3 regions of the Allorhizobium sp. DMC15 genome follow, and region 1 is predicted to be linked to each of the others. Evidence: predicted binding sites of a transcription regulator. Region 1 holds the regulator's gene; each other region holds the start of a gene.

What was found. Region 1 encodes LexA, which represses DNA repair genes until DNA is damaged. Its sites were predicted from a motif close to TGTTCNNNNTGTGTTCNG; they were not measured.
Positions count from the first base shown of each region.
Region 2: a site for LexA is predicted at 2,510-2,527, ahead of ACT53S_RS09425 (putative DNA modification/repair radical SAM protein). Genes of this name have one in related genera too.
Region 3: a site for LexA is predicted at 1,262-1,279, ahead of ACT53S_RS04725 (energy-coupling factor ABC transporter ATP-binding protein). Genes of this name have one in related genera too.

Region 1 is NZ_JBQUZB010000003.1:270,127-275,045, forward strand. It holds gene ACT53S_RS15595 (ComEC/Rec2 family competence protein) at 1-1,975, shown strand, start outside; gene lexA (transcriptional repressor LexA) at 1,969-2,682, opposite strand; gene ACT53S_RS15605 (DUF1003 domain-containing protein) at 2,896-3,438, shown strand; gene ACT53S_RS15610 (VOC family protein) at 3,462-4,355, shown strand; gene kdsA (3-deoxy-8-phosphooctulonate synthase) at 4,352-4,919, shown strand, end outside.
Region 2 is NZ_JBQUZB010000002.1:186,429-191,347, forward strand. It holds gene ACT53S_RS09420 (UdgX family uracil-DNA binding protein) at 1-1,275, opposite strand, end outside; gene ACT53S_RS09425 (putative DNA modification/repair radical SAM protein) at 1,275-2,504, opposite strand; gene greA (transcription elongation factor GreA) at 2,774-3,250, shown strand; gene ACT53S_RS09435 (glycosyltransferase family 4 protein) at 3,267-4,352, shown strand; gene ACT53S_RS09440 (glycosyltransferase family 25 protein) at 4,361-4,919, shown strand, end outside.
Region 3 is NZ_JBQUZB010000001.1:974,615-979,533, reverse strand. It holds gene ACT53S_RS04735 (GNAT family N-acetyltransferase) at 1-24, opposite strand, end outside; gene ACT53S_RS04730 (winged helix-turn-helix domain-containing protein) at 57-1,244, opposite strand; gene ACT53S_RS04725 (energy-coupling factor ABC transporter ATP-binding protein) at 1,422-2,102, shown strand; gene ACT53S_RS04720 (energy-coupling factor transporter transmembrane component T family protein) at 2,096-2,701, shown strand; gene ACT53S_RS04715 (biotin transporter BioY) at 2,732-3,295, shown strand; gene ACT53S_RS04710 (thioesterase family protein) at 3,333-3,734, opposite strand; gene ACT53S_RS04705 (histone deacetylase family protein) at 3,916-4,851, shown strand; gene ACT53S_RS04700 (exodeoxyribonuclease VII small subunit) at 4,854-4,919, shown strand, end outside.

The DNA.
Region 1 (4,919 bases):
CGAGCCGGCTCTGCGCCGCGCGCCGCAGCGCATTTCGGTCTTGGCCCGAAGCCAACATGAGGGGTTCAGGATCGGCGAGGGCATCACCGGCCGTCTGCGGTTGTCGCCGCCGTCGGGCCCGGCGCTGCCCGGTCTCAACGATTTTGCCTTTCAGAGCTATTATGCCGGGATTGGCGCGGTGGGGTTCTTTCTTGGCGCTCCGGAACGGCCGGCGACGGCTGCCTCGCCGGTCGTGGACCCGTGGACCCGGCTGGATCGATGGCTGTTTTCCCTGCGCGACCGGATCTCCGATCGTATCCATGCCGTACTGCCCGGCGATACCGGCGCATTCGCCGCATCCATCATCACCGGTGAACGGCGCTCGATGTCGCAGGAGGCGACGGATGCGTTACGGCTTTCGGGGCTTGCCCATATCACCGCGATCTCCGGTCTCAACATGGCGCTTGCCGCCGGTATCTTCTTTGTCGGCCTGCGGGCACTGTTGAGCCTCCTTCCGGGTTTAGCGCAGCACTATTCCATAAAGAAAATCGCAGCCGCCGGCGCACTTCTGGCGGCGACCGCCTATGTCCTCATATCCGGTTACCAGGTTTCGGCATTGCGCGCCTATCTGATGACCGCGATCTTGCTGGTTGCCGTGCTGATCGACCGGCCCGCGATCAGTCTGCGCAACCTGTCTGTCGCGGCGATCCTGATCCTGGTCGTGCAGCCTTCCGCCGTCATGGGGCCGAGTTTTCAGATGTCTTTTGCCGCGACGGCAGCCCTGATCGCTGGCTATGCAGCCTGGCGCACGAGGCCGCGCACCCTCTGGCCGGCTCCCCAATCGGTCCCGGGCAAACTGGCAAGCTTTGTGCTGAAATTCGTCGGTGGGACGCTCGCCACATCCCTGATTGGCGGTTTGTCGACGGCCATTTTTGCGGTCACGCATTTCCATCGCCTGTCCATGCACGGGCTTGAGGCCAATCTGGCGGCCATGCCGCTGATCTCGATCGTGGTCATGCCGGCCGGCTTCATCGCCATGCTGATGATGCCGCTCGGCCTTGATGCCCCATTCTTTTGGATCATGGGTCTCGGACTTGATCTCGTCCTGCAGGTTGCGCACACCGTCGCCGGCTGGGATGAGGCGGCGCTCATCCCGCGTCAGCCGGGCTGGTTTCCAGCACTCACCGTGACCGCGCTCCTGCTGATCACGTTACTGCATACGCGGCTACGGCACGCCGGGAGCGTTCTCTTGATCGTCACGCTGGCTGCGTCCTGGCTGCGTCCAGCAGATAGGCCGGCCGATCTGCTGGTCAGCGAGGATGGCCGCCTCGTCGCGTTTTGGCCGAGGCCGCGAAGCGATGCTGAGGCGAAGACCCTCGCTACCAACCGCGTGCGTCCATCGACCTTCCTTTTTGACCAGTGGAAGCCTGCGCTCGGTGTCGAAAATCATCGGCCACCGGACCAAACAGACGCACTCGTCCTCCCGCCACCGGCCGATTGGAAAAAGGAGGAGACATGGGATGCGGTGACAAAACAACAGGCAGGCAAGGTATTGGACCAACTGGCAGGATCCGCCGCGGGCGACCGCTTCACCTGCGCTCGCGGTGCCTGTGCGGCAAAGATTGCCGGCCTCTGGACCGTGCTCGTCATCGACCGCGCCGATATTGCCGGCCTCGCCTGTGACGTCGCCGACATCGTTGTGCTCGGCGTCCGCAGCCGCCTGACCCGCTGCAATTCAGGCGCGATCTTGATCAGCGAAACGACATTGCGCGCAAGCGGCGCTCTCGAGTTGCGGCTTGGTGATCGCCACGAAAGAAAAATCGAAGTCACGTCAGCGCTGGCAGGCCCGCCACGCCCATGGACGGTGCATCGCCTCTACGACTGGCGAACCGGGGGGACTGCCTCCCAACACGGTTTCAAGGCCGCCCTTTTGGCAACCAGACCCCAGCCTCTGGCCGCCACGACATCAGATGACGGCGCGGCGACGGATCAGTGATAGCGCCGGATCAGGCCGACAAGCTTCCCTTGGATCTTGACCCGGTCCGGCGGGAAAATGCGTGTCTCGTAGGCCGGGTTGGCAGCCTCCAGCGCGATCGAGGCACCACGGCGGCGAAACCGCTTCAGTGTTGCTTCCTCGTCATCGACCAATGCCACGATGATGTCGCCGGGATTGGCGTTCGAGGCGTTGCGGATGATCACGGTATCGCCGTCGAGAATACCGGCATCAATCATCGAATCGCCCTTGACCTCCAGGGCATAGTGTTCGCCAGAACCGATCATCTCAGCCGGAACGGTAATGTCATGCGTGTTGTTCTGGATAGCCGAGATCGGCACGCCGGCGGCGATGCGCCCCATGACAGGCACGCTGACCGACGCATTCTGATCGTCGTTGCTGGGACGCGCCGGGGCAGGCGGCGGCGTCTTTCCCAGGCTGCCTTCGATGACGCTTGGCGCAAACCCACGCCGCGGTTGCAGGCTGGGCGTATAGGCCTCCGGTAGCTTGATCACTTCAAGAGCACGCGCGCGGTTGGGAAGCCGCCGGATGAAGCCCCGTTCTTCAAGCGCCGTGATGAGCCTGTGAATGCCGGACTTCGATGCCAGGTCGAGGGCGTCCTTCATCTCGTCGAAGGACGGAGGCACACCCGATTCTTTCATCCGCTCGTGAATGAAGAGAAGCAGTTCCTGTTGCTTGCGCGTCAGCATATGCGGGGCCCCGTTTGTGAAACAAATCCAGAACAGACACTATATGTTCCATATGTGTTCCGCAAGTAGATAAATTTCCGTGAACAACCCGTATGAAAATGCGATAGGCGTCTTCGGCCGGGTGCTGGCAACCTTGCATGTCCGATCGATGCTGGCAGCCAGACAGCCGGGAGCAAGTCCGAGCAACGAATTGAAATCTCTGTGAGTTACACCATGCTGAAAGACTTGGAGAACACTCTGCTCGGGAAGCAGGCCGACCAACTGACATCGGCAGAGAAGAAGGTTCTGGTCAAGGCTCGCCAGCGCCGAACGGTGTCGACCAATGCCGGCGAGGACTTTCTCGCCGGGGCAAGTTTCGGTCAGCGTCTGGCCGATTCGATTGCCCGGATCGGCGGCTCCTGGAGCTTCATCATTGGCTTCGTTGTCTTCCTCCTCGCCTGGGTTGTTCTCAACACGGTGATCCTGGTAGCCCGTCCGTTTGACGCCTACCCCTTCATCTTTTTGAACCTGATCCTCTCGATGGTGGCCGCCATTCAGGCGCCGATCATCATGATGAGCCAGAACCGCCAGGCCGAGCGTGACCGCTTCATGGCCGCGAAGGACTATGAGATCAATCTGAAGGCCGAGATCGAGGTTCTCGCGCTCCACCACAAGATCGATGAGCAGGTGTTGAAGGAATTGCGCGACACCCGGGCCGAGATCGATGCGCTCCGTGAGGCGATCGAGGCCCTTACAAAGCGCTCGGGTAATTCCTAGTTTGGTCGTAACGGAGTATCTTCATGTCGCCTGTTCCCGCTTTGCCGCGCGCTTTGGACCACCTTGTGCTGCCGGTGATCGATCTCGTTACTGCCAGACAGCGGCTAAGCCGCCTTGGGTTCACCGTGGCAGCCGATGCTCGTCACCCTTTCGGCACTGAAAACGCCTGTGTTTTCTTCCGCGACGACACCTATCTCGAACCGCTTGCCGTCGGCAGCCGGGAAGACTGTCTGTCGGCGGTGCGGGCCGGGAATGTTTTTGTCGCGCGTGACCAGGCTTTTCGGTTCCGAAGGGGCGAGGGTCTCTCGGCAATCGTCGTCAAGACCGATGACGCCGGAGCAGATCATGCGAGCTTTGTCGCCGAAGGTTTGAGCGGTGGTGAACTGCTGGGCTTTTCGCGCGAGTTTCGCTTTCCCAATGGCCGCAAAGTAGAGGGATCTTTTCGGCTGGCCTTCGCCGCCGATCTGCGCTCGCCCGACTTTTTTGCTTTCGCCTGTGAGCGCGTGAACCCCTTGCCCGCCGATCGCGGTGCTTTGCTGGACCACGCCAACGCGGCAGCAGGCCTGAGAGGCGTGGTGCTGTGCGAGAATAATCCGAGCGATTTCCAGTATCTGTTGGAGACGGCGCTGCGGCAGCGCGACGTCACGGCCGATTCTTTCGGACTATCGATCGAAGCGGCCAATGCCAGGGTCGATGTCCTGACACCAGATGGACTGTCGGCTCGATACGGGTTCTCGGATGCGCGCGAAGAACGGGGTCTGCTCGGGGCGGTGGTTGTGGTCGCGAGCCGTGATCTCGGCGTGACAGAAGCCTGCCTCGCTGCTAATGGCGTCCGCTATCACAAAACAGGAGCGCGCCTCGTTGTCGCGCCGGAGAAAGGCCAGGGTGTCGCCTTCGCCTTCGAGGAGTTGAAATGAGCACTGTGACCAATTCCGAAGTCGTCGTCGGTGAAGGCGAGGGCCGGGCCGTCTTCTCGCAGAAGGGCCGCTTCGCCCTGATTGCCGGCCCTTGCCAGATGGAGAGCCGCGATCATGCGTTCATGATCGCCGGTCGTCTGGTGGAGCTGTGCCGCGAGCTTGGCCTCGGCCTCGTGTACAAGTCCTCCTTCGACAAGGCGAACCGCACCTCGCTGTCGGCTGAGCGCGGCATCGGTCTGGAAAAGGCAATGGAAGTCTTCGCCGACATCAAGAAGGAATACGGCATCCCGGTGCTGACGGACATCCACACGGAAGAACAGTGCGCGGCCGTCGCCCCGACGGTCGACGTCCTGCAGATCCCGGCCTTCCTCTGCCGCCAGACCGATCTCTTGGTCGCCGCGGCCAAGACCGGCCGCGTGGTGAACGTCAAGAAGGGCCAGTTCCTGGCGCCCTGGGACATGAAGAACGTGCTGAACAAGCTCAATGCCAGCGGCAATCCGAATGTCCTCCTCTGCGAGCGCGGCGCCTCCTTCGGTTACAACACGCTGGTCTCCGACATGCGCT
Region 2 (4,919 bases), on a different contig from region 1:
CCGGCTCTCACCGGTTAGAGACAGATAAGCGGTCGCGCCGAGCGCCACGACGATGCGCGGCCGGATGATCTCAATCTCCTTCGAGATCCACCAGCGACAATGCGCCACCTCGCCGGCATCCGGGCGCATGTGAATGCGCCGCTTGCCGCGCCGCTCGTATTTGAAATGTTTGACCGCGTTGGTGACGTAAACCTGCGACCGGTCGATCCCCGCGGCCCCAACAGCCTCGTCGAAGACCTGCCCCGCCGGGCCGATGAACGGCCGCCCCGCGAGATCTTCGGTGTCGCCGGGCTGCTCCCCGACGAACATGATCTCGGCATCATCAGGTCCCTCGCCGAATACCGTCTGCGTCGCATGGCAATGCAGCGGACAGCGCGTGCAACCGGCCGCCTCATGCCGAAGCCGTTCAAGCGGCGGAAGGTCCGGATCACTTTTCTCTTCGCGACCGCGCCACTGCGCCTGCAGCCGCTCGTGGAAGGCCGGCGGCTGGCTTGCCTCGCGCGCGGCCATCTCCTGCACCCGCCGCTCGGCCCCCGCAATCAAATCCGGAATGAGCGAGGCCTCCGGCATGTTCTTCCAGTATTTCTTCGGCATCTCCGACTGCATCGCCCGGATCTTCACCCGCGCCGGATTGAAGATGTTGGAAAAATAGGTCCGCCACAGCTCGTCGGTCTCGTCTTCTGCTTCGGGCCGCGCCGCCGGCTCACGCGAGGTTTTGAGCTCCTGGCCATTCCAGGCGGCCGAGCCCTTGGGCGTCGCGATCAGCCAGTCCATTTCGGTGAAGCGCCGCTGGAAGAAGCCGGCGGTGCGCGCGACGATGAAATGCTCCGGCTCGAACCAGGCAACGAAGCGCCGACGTTTTGCCTGGACAGCGTCCACCTCGCGGAACCGCACGAAGGCCTTCATCTTGTGGCTGTCGCGCCGGACATTCTTGATCAGACGGAAAAGATCGGCGACGTCAGTGTCCGATCGCACCTGCAGTAGGCTGCGCTCCGCCTGCAGCCTCCAAAGAATACGGTAGAGCAGCGCAAAACGGTCCGGGTCGGAATGGCAGATCGCAGCTTCCGCAGCCTCGATAAAGCCCTTGGGCACTGAGATGTCGAGAGTTTGCGTACGAGGCATCGGGGCCTCTGTCTGAGTGCAGAACAGATCAGCACCCTCTCCTGAAAGCTGCCAGCGAACCTGCTCCGGCCGAACGCCAGCGGCCAGCAGGCCACGCGCGGCATCGCGCCACTCATCGAACGCCCCTCGCCCCTCCAGCGTGACGGTCCGCATCAGAACAGCGACAGCTGCTCGGCCGCCGGCGCAAAGACTGCCCGGAGATCCGAGCGGTCCAGGCTGCGATTGGGCGACCAGCCCTCGGCGACGATAAAGGCGCGCACCTTCTTGAGCGACACGCCGAGACGCGTCAGATCCTCCAGCCGTACGCGCCGATGACGGCGGGCCGACAGGAGCCCGTTGACGGTCTTCGTGCCAAAGCCCGGCACGCGCAACAAGGTCTCGCGATCCGCCTTGTTGACGTCGACCGGGAAGCGGTCGCGATTGGCGAGCGCCCAGGCCAGCTTCGGATCGAGCTCCAGATCGAGCATGCCGTCCTGTCCGATCGAGGCGATCTCCTCCACCGAGAAGCCATAGAAGCGGTAGAGCCAGTCCGCCTGATAGAGCCGGTGCTCGCGCATCAGCGGCGGCTTGATCAGCGGCAGATTGCGCGAACTGTCCGGGATCGGGCTGAAGGCCGAGTAGTAGACGCGCTTCAGCCCGTAGCTGCTATAGAGCCGCGCGCTGGAGCCGAGGATCGTCGCGTCGCTCGCCCCGTCGGCGCCGACGATCATCTGCGTGCTCTGTCCGCCGGGCACGAACTTCTTGCGCCGTCCGGTGAGCGTCGGCTCGCGCGCCTCATCGATCTTGAGCCTCAAATCCGCCATCGAGCGGCGAATATTGACCGGCCGTTTCTCCGGCGCATAGCGCTCCAGCCCGTGGTCGGTCGGCAGCTCGATGTTGATCGACAGGCGGTCGGCATAAAGCCCCGCCTCCTCCACCAGATGCGCGGATGCCTCAGGGATCGTCTTCAGGTGAATATAGCCGCGAAAATCATGCTTGGTCCTGAGATCTCGGGCAATCTTGACCATCTCGGCCATGGTATCATCCGAAGACTTGATGATCCCGGAAGAGAGAAACAGACCCTCGATGTAATTGCGCCGGTAGAATTCGATCGTCAGCCAGACGACCTCGTCCGGCGTGAAGCGGGCCCGCTCGACATTGCTCGAGGAACGGTTGATGCAATAGGCGCAGTCATAGATGCAGAAATTGGTGAGCAGGATCTTCAGCAGCGAGATGCAGCGGCCATCCGGCGCATAGGCGTGACAGATCCCTGACCCTTCGGTCGAACCCAGCCCGCCGGAGGCAGACGAGTCCCTTTTCGTCGTCCCGCTCGAAGCGCAGGAGGCATCGTATTTGGCCGCATCGGAAAGGATGGCAAGACGTTCCTTAAGAGACTTCTTCATATGAATGTTCTCTATACGTTCTACTCACCCGCGTCAACGACATCCCCTGCGGCATTGAGTCCGAGCGACTGATCACGCCTCTGTTTTTACTCGATCTTTCGGCGCCACCAGGGGCAACTTCGAACGTTTTGTCGAAAACTCTGGCATTTGCCGGAAGCAATCTGCTATAGTGATTGCAACTTGATTTGTGACATGGTTCCGCAGCTTCGCTACGGAACCTGTTTTCTTTTGTGCCCGCGCCTGCGGCCGAAGAGACGAAGGAAGAGGAAATGGTAGAAAAGGTACCGATGACGCAGAACGGCTTTGCCAAGCTCAACGAAGAGCTGCGCTGGCGTCAGCAGGAGGAGCGTCCGCGCATCATCGAGGCGATTGCCGAGGCCCGCGCCCATGGGGACCTCTCGGAAAATGCCGAATATCACGCCGCCAAGGAAGCGCAGAGCCACAATGAAGGCCGCATCGGCGAGCTGGAAGACCTGATTGCCCGCGCAGAAGTCATCGACCTCACCAAGATGTCGGGCTCGAAGATCAAGTTCGGAGCGACGGTCAAGCTGGTCGACGAGGACACCGACGAGGAAAAGACCTATCAGATCGTCGGCGACCAGGAAGCCGACGTGAAAGCCGGTCGCATCTCCATCTCCTCTCCGATCGCCCGCGCGCTGATCGGCAAGGAAGTGGGCGACAACATCGAGGTCGTCGCGCCCGGCGGCTCAAAGGCCTACGAGATCCTCGCGGTCAACTGGGGTTGATGGGACCTCAACCCCGATGGTGAAAGCGAAGACGACATACGTGGACCCCGCCGGGGTCCACGTGATCGCGCCGAATTTCAAGGTCCGCCTCTCCGGCGTCACCTCGACGATCATCCAGCTCGTACCCGTGCAGAACCGGTTTGGCCAGAAGGTGGCCGTGCTCGGCCCTGGCCTGCCGGGCGATCTGCCGCATCTTCGCTTTCGCGACCTGGGGAAGCTCTGGCGCCCGCCCGAGGGGCAGGAAGGGCGTGTGTGGCACGCCCGCCGCAACATCGAAATGCTGCCCGGCATCATCCTGCGCGATCTCCTGCGCATGCCGCTCAAACTCGTCTTCACCTCTGCCTCGCAGCGCCGGCATTCCCGCTGGACAAAATTTCTCGTCCGACAGATGGATGCCGTGATCGCCACCAGCGCCAAGACCTCCGCCTATCTGGAGGTGCCGAACACGGTGATCATGCACGGCATCGATTGCGAGAAGTTCAAGCCGGCCGAGGACAAGGATGCGGCCAAGCGCGCCTGCGGGCTTGATCCCAACCAGCGTTACATCGGCTGCTTCGGCCGCATCCGCCATCAGAAGGGGACCGACCTCTTCGTCGATGCGATGATTGCACTCCTGCCGTCCCACCCTGATTGGGCCGCCATCATCGCCGGCCGCGCAACATCCAAGCATATCGATTTCGAGAACGGATTGAAGGCGAAGGTCAAAGAAGCCGGTCTCGCCGACCGCATCCTCTTCGTCGGCGAACACAAGAACATCGCCGACTGGTACCGCACCCTCGACCTCTTTGTCGCCCCCCAGCGCTGGGAGGGTTTTGGCCTGACACCGCTGGAGGCGATGGCGACGGGCGTACCTGTGGTGGCGACCGATGTCGGCGCCTTCCCCGAACTGGTGGTGACCGGTAGGGATGAGACCGGCATCGTCATCCCCGCCGACGACCTTGCCGCGATGACGAACGCCGCCGGCGCCTTCATGGACGATCCGGCACGCCTTTCCGCCGCGGGCGCCCGGGCGCTGGCCCACGTCTCCGGAAATTTTCGCATCGAGGGCGAGGCCGGCCGGCTCGGCGAAATCTACCGCCGCCTCATTGATGACGCCCCCTAGGCCCGACCATGGATGCGATCATCATCAATCTTGACCGGGCGACCGAACGCATGGCCTTCCAGAAGGCTCAAATGGAGGCACTTGGGCTGACTTACCGGCGTCTGCGGGCTTTCGATGCGGCAAGCGCTCCGACGCTACGTCCGTCGACCTATTGGGACACCTGGGAACGCCCGCTCGTAGATGTCGAGAAGGCCTGCCTGTTCAGTCATCGCGCAGCTTGGGAAATGGTCGCGGCGAGCGACTCGCCGTCCCTGATTCTCGAAGACGACGCGCTTCTTTCGAAGCGCGTCCCTGATCTCCTGGCCGGCCTGGAGAAGCGGAACGGCATAGATCTGGTGACGCTGGAAGTGCGCGCCCGCAAGAAACTGGTGTCGAAGAGCCCCAGCGGGCTCCACACTGACCTGCCGATCCGCAGACTCTACCAGGACAGGACCGGCGCCGCCGCCTACGTGCTCTGGCCGGATGGAGCGCGAAAACTGCTGAAGAGAACCGCACGGAGAGCGGGACTTGCCGACGCCGTGATATGCGCCGCCTATGAACTGAAGGCCTACCAGGCGGACCCGGCTC
Region 3 (4,919 bases), on a different contig from region 1:
GCGGTAGGCGCTGTAGTCGGTCATGCGAACGTCTTTCCTGATGAAAATGTCTTGAATCAGCCGAGCCAGCCGGGCTGGAACCGCACCTCGTCCATGCCGGCGAAGCGAGCAACGCGCTGAAGTTCTGCTTCGAGCTTCTCCAACCGCCCGGCGCTTGGCTTCACGCCCGGTTCCAGCCAGAGGCGGCGGACGTCGAGCAGGCCTTCCTTGCGCTCGGCCTTCATGTCGATGCGGCCGATGAGGCGGTCTCCTTCGAGCAGCGGGAAAACGTAGTAGCCATATTGCCGCTTCGGTTCGGGCACGAAGACCTCGATGCGGTAGAAGAAGCCGAAGAGGCGTTCGGTCCGGTTGCGGTCGCGGATCAAGGGATCGAAGGGCGAGAGGACCCGAACCCGCGCAGGTGGTTCGGGCGCATTCATGAGCGTGCCCACCTGGTCAATGAAGGCGAAAGAGCTGCGCGGCTTGCCATCGACCGTCTCCAGCGCAAGCTCCTGCAACTCGTCGCGATGCTCGATCAGCCAGACCTTGGCCTCCTCCGGCGTGATGATCTTGAAGAAGGCGGCGATTTCGCCTGACGTGGCAAAGCCGAGGCGGGTCAGCGCGGCCCGGCAGGCCCAGTCGACAAAGGCCTCGTGCTCGACTTCCGCTTCGTGATGCTCTGCGGGAATGACCCTTTCAGCAAGGTCATAGACCTTCTGGAAGCCTTCACGCCGGGCGATGGCCAACTTTCCCGTTTGCCAAAGGAATTCCAGCGCCGTCTTCGAGGGGTGCCAGTTCCACCAGCCGCCGGAGACATGATCATCGCTCTTCACATCGCGGGCCATGACCGGGCCATGGTCGCGAATGCGGGCATAGGTTTCCTCGAAGGCCTGATCGAAGCCCTGCCCCTGCCATCGGGCCCAGTCCTCGCGGATCTTCGCCTCGCGACGGAGAAAGCGGTGCTTCCAATAGGGAAAGAATTCGGACGGAATGACCGAGGCATCGTGCGTCCAGTGCTCGAAAAGCGAGCGGTCCTTCTCGATGAGATGTTGAAGATCCTTCGGCTTATAGGTCTGGTTGCGGGAAAACAGGATCTGGTGATGGGCGCGCTCGACCCACTGGATGCTGTCCACCTGGACGAAACCGAGATCGTGGATCAGGTCATAGAGCCCCTCGCGCCGAAGCGCCTTCGTCGGCGAGCGGGACAACCCCTGCCGTTCGAGGAAGATTTTTCGCGCAAGGGCGCTGGGAACGGGAATCGACATGAGATGAGGCTAGGGCATGTTCGTGGTTTGTTCAATGGCGGAGATTCCAAGTGGCGACGCCCGCACCGCACAAGGCGATTTTGGCAGCCCCCTCATGATCCAGCGCGATGGAAGAGATCTGGCACCGGGCCCATGAGCGGGCTATAGCAACCCCCATCGCCCGCAGGAGACCCTCCCTTGCACATCATTCTCGATCAGGCCGAGTTGCGTTACGGCGACCGTGTGGCCCTCAAGGCGCTCACACTGTCGCTCAGCGAGCGTCGTATCGGCGTGATCGGGCTCAACGGTTCCGGCAAGACGAGCTTTGCGCGGCTGATTGCTGGCCTTGCCAAGCCGACCTCCGGCACGGTGACACTCGACGGTCTCGATACCGTGACCGACGAGAAGGCCGCGCGGGCGAAGACCGGCTTTATCTTCCAGAACCCCGGACATCAAATCATCCTGCCCATCATCCGCGAGGATGTGGCGCTCGGGCCGAAATCGCGGGGGCTGCCTGCAGCCGAGATAGACCGCGTGGTGGACGAGGCCCTTTCGCGCTTCGGCATCAGCGATCTCGCCGGGCGGCGGCCGCATGAGCTGTCGGGCGGGGAGTTGCAGCTTGCGGCGCTGGCTGCCGTCTGCGTCAACCGGCCTGATGTCGTGATCTTCGACGAGCCGACCAATCAGCTGGATCTGAAGAACCGCGCCCGGGTGAAGGCGGCGATCGACGGGCTTGCTGAGCAGGCTGTTGTCATCAGCCACGATCTGGACCTCGTTGAGAATTTTGGCCGCGTGCTGGTGTTTCATGAAGGCGCACTTGCCTTCGATGGCGCGGGCCAGGACGCGATTGCCCGCTACCGGGAAATTGCCGGATGCTGACGAGCCTGCATGTGGAGGGGACGAGCCTCCTGCATCGCATCCCGGTGAAGCCAAAGCTCTTCGGGCTGATGGTCTGCGGGCTTCTCCTCTACTTCATCGAGCGGTCGGTCGTGCTCGGGGCTGCTCTGGTCCTGACTACCCTGCTCTATCTCTCAACCGGCATCGGATTTGCCGAGGGGCTGCGGCGGCTGAAGCCGGTGCTGTTCACCATCGCCTTTCTGGCCGCCGTAAACGTCCTGCTGCTTTCGCCGCTGGAAGCGCTGGTGACGGTGCTGAGGCTGTTGGCCATCCTCTTTCTTGCCGCTGCCGTAACGGCCTCCACCACGATTGCCGACTTCATGGCCGCCATCACAGACCTTGCGCGACCACTCGAGAAGCTTGGCCTGATGAAGGCATCCGATCTCGGGCTGGCGCTCGGCCTGGTGCTGCGCTTCGTGCCCGATATCGCCCAGCGCTACGAGGCGCTGAAGGAGGCGCATGCGGCGCGCGGCATTCCGGTGAAACTCTCGCGCATGCTGGGTCCGCTGATCATTTCGACGTTGAAGGATGCCGATCGCATTGCCGAGGCAATTGACGCACGGGACATTCGGGGTCACTAAAATCCTCAACGTTTACCGGGGACATTTTCCATGACCACAAGAGACCTCGTGCTCGCCTCTCTTTTCACCGCCATCATCATCGTGCTCGGCTTCCTGCCGCCGGTGCCGATCCCGCTGCTACCCGTTCCGATCACGGCGCAATCGATGGGCGTGATGCTCGCCGGCTGCATCATCGGCGCCAAGCGCGGCGCGCTGGCCTATGCCCTGCTCGTCGTGCTCGTTGCCGTCGGCCTGCCCGTTCTCTCCGGCGGTCGCGGCGGTCTCAACGTGCTGATCGGGCCGACCGGCGGCTATATCTTCGGCTGGATCATTGGCGCTTTCGTCACTGGCATGCTGGCCGAAAAGCTGGTGCGCGAAGAACAGTCCGCAGCCAAGCAGATGACCGGCTTCTTCATCGCCTCCATCGTCGGCGGCATCGGGGTGGTCTATCTCTGCGGCATGCCGTGGCTTTCGGTCGCGGCCGGCACGCCCTTCGACAAGGTCCTTCTCGGCTCGCTTGCTTTCATTCCCGGTGATCTGGTCAAGGCTGCGATAGCAACGCTTGCCGCCCGTGCGGTCTTGGTCGGCTATCCGCTGCTGCCGGCGCGAGTGTGATGCCGAAACGGCAACAACACCCACTCCTTGCTGTCTCTCACCGCAAATAACGGTAGAGCCAGTCGCGCACGTCCTCCGGAAGCGCGGCCGGCTCGCCAGTTTCTCTGTCCCGCGCGGTCCAGGTCACGTCGATCTCGGCGACCGTCTGGCCGTTGCGATCCATCTCCACCTCGAAGCCGACCGACTTGCCGCCGATCTTGTCGACGCGCACGATCATGCGGACCTGATCCTCAAGACGCAGCGGCAGATGCAGGCGCAGTTCAAGCTTGGTCGGCGTGTAGTGCGGCTCGTCCTCCAGCGGGGGACGGTAGCGCCAGAAATGGCGAAGAGCGGCCTCGGCCTGCGTGACATAGGCGGCCACATGCATCTCCCCCGTATCGGCAATGTCGCGGTAGGGGATGGTGATTTCACTCACCTCGACCCGATCTATCTCATCCATGCAGGTTCCGTCTTTTCCGTCGTTAGCGGTATCTAACGGCATAGCGCCTGGCTTCACAAGGGATGTCCCAAAAAGGCGCCGGCAGCGCACCCGCCCGCAGCCAAGAGGATGGGTAAAAACGCATAACAAGGTGGAAGATGACCGAAGGGCGCCTTATGTTCACCGCGACCGAGGATGACCCATGACCACACGTCTCTACGAGAACCCGCTCTTCCTGGAGCACAATACGCCACCGGGTCACCCCGAACGGGCAGACCGATTGCGCTCGCTGAACATTGCGCTCGAACATCCCAATTTTGCAAAGCTTGAGCGGGTCGAGGCGGTTCAGGCGAACGAGGACGCGGTAACGCTCGCCCATCCTGAAGAGCATCTCTTCGCCGTAATGCGGCAGATCCCGGAGGAAGAGGACCGGATCAACCAGCTCGAAGCCGATACCTATGCTTCGCAGAAGAGCCTGCAGGTCGCGCTGACGGCCATCGGCGGGGCGCTGGCCGCGGTCGACGACGTGATGACCGGACAGGCGGACAATGCCTTCGTTGCCGGCAGACCGCCGGGGCACCATGCCGAGAAAACGAAAGCCATGGGCTTTTGCCTGTTCAACACGATCGCCATTGCCGCGCGCCATGCGCAGAGGACCTACGGCGTGGAGCGGGTGGCGATCGTCGACTGGGACGTGCATCATGGCAACGGCACGCAGGACCTCTTCTGGGACGATCCGTCGGTCTTGTTCTGCTCGACACACCAGATGCCGCTTTATCCCGGCACAGGTGCCAAGGAGGAGACGGGCAAACACCGCAATATCGTCAATGCGCCGCTCTCGCCCAATGTCGGCTCGGACCATTTTCGCGAGGCGTTCAAGAGCCGGGTCCTGCCGGCGCTGCATGATTTTTCACCCGATCTGATCCTGATCTCGGCCGGCTTCGATGCGCATCACCGGGATCCCCTGGCTCAGATCAACCTCGTGGGCGAGGATTTCGATTGGGCGACGGGACGGCTTCTCGAAGTGGCCGACCGCTTCGCCAAGAACCGGGTCGTCAGCCTGCTCGAAGGCGGCTATGATCTGGAGGGGCTCGCCGAATCGGCCGGCCTGCATATCGCAAGACTGATGAAGGGTTGAGTATGTCCGACGCCGCCGTTTCCGCCGATCTTTCCGGCCTCTCCTTCGAAAAGGCCGTGGCCGAACTC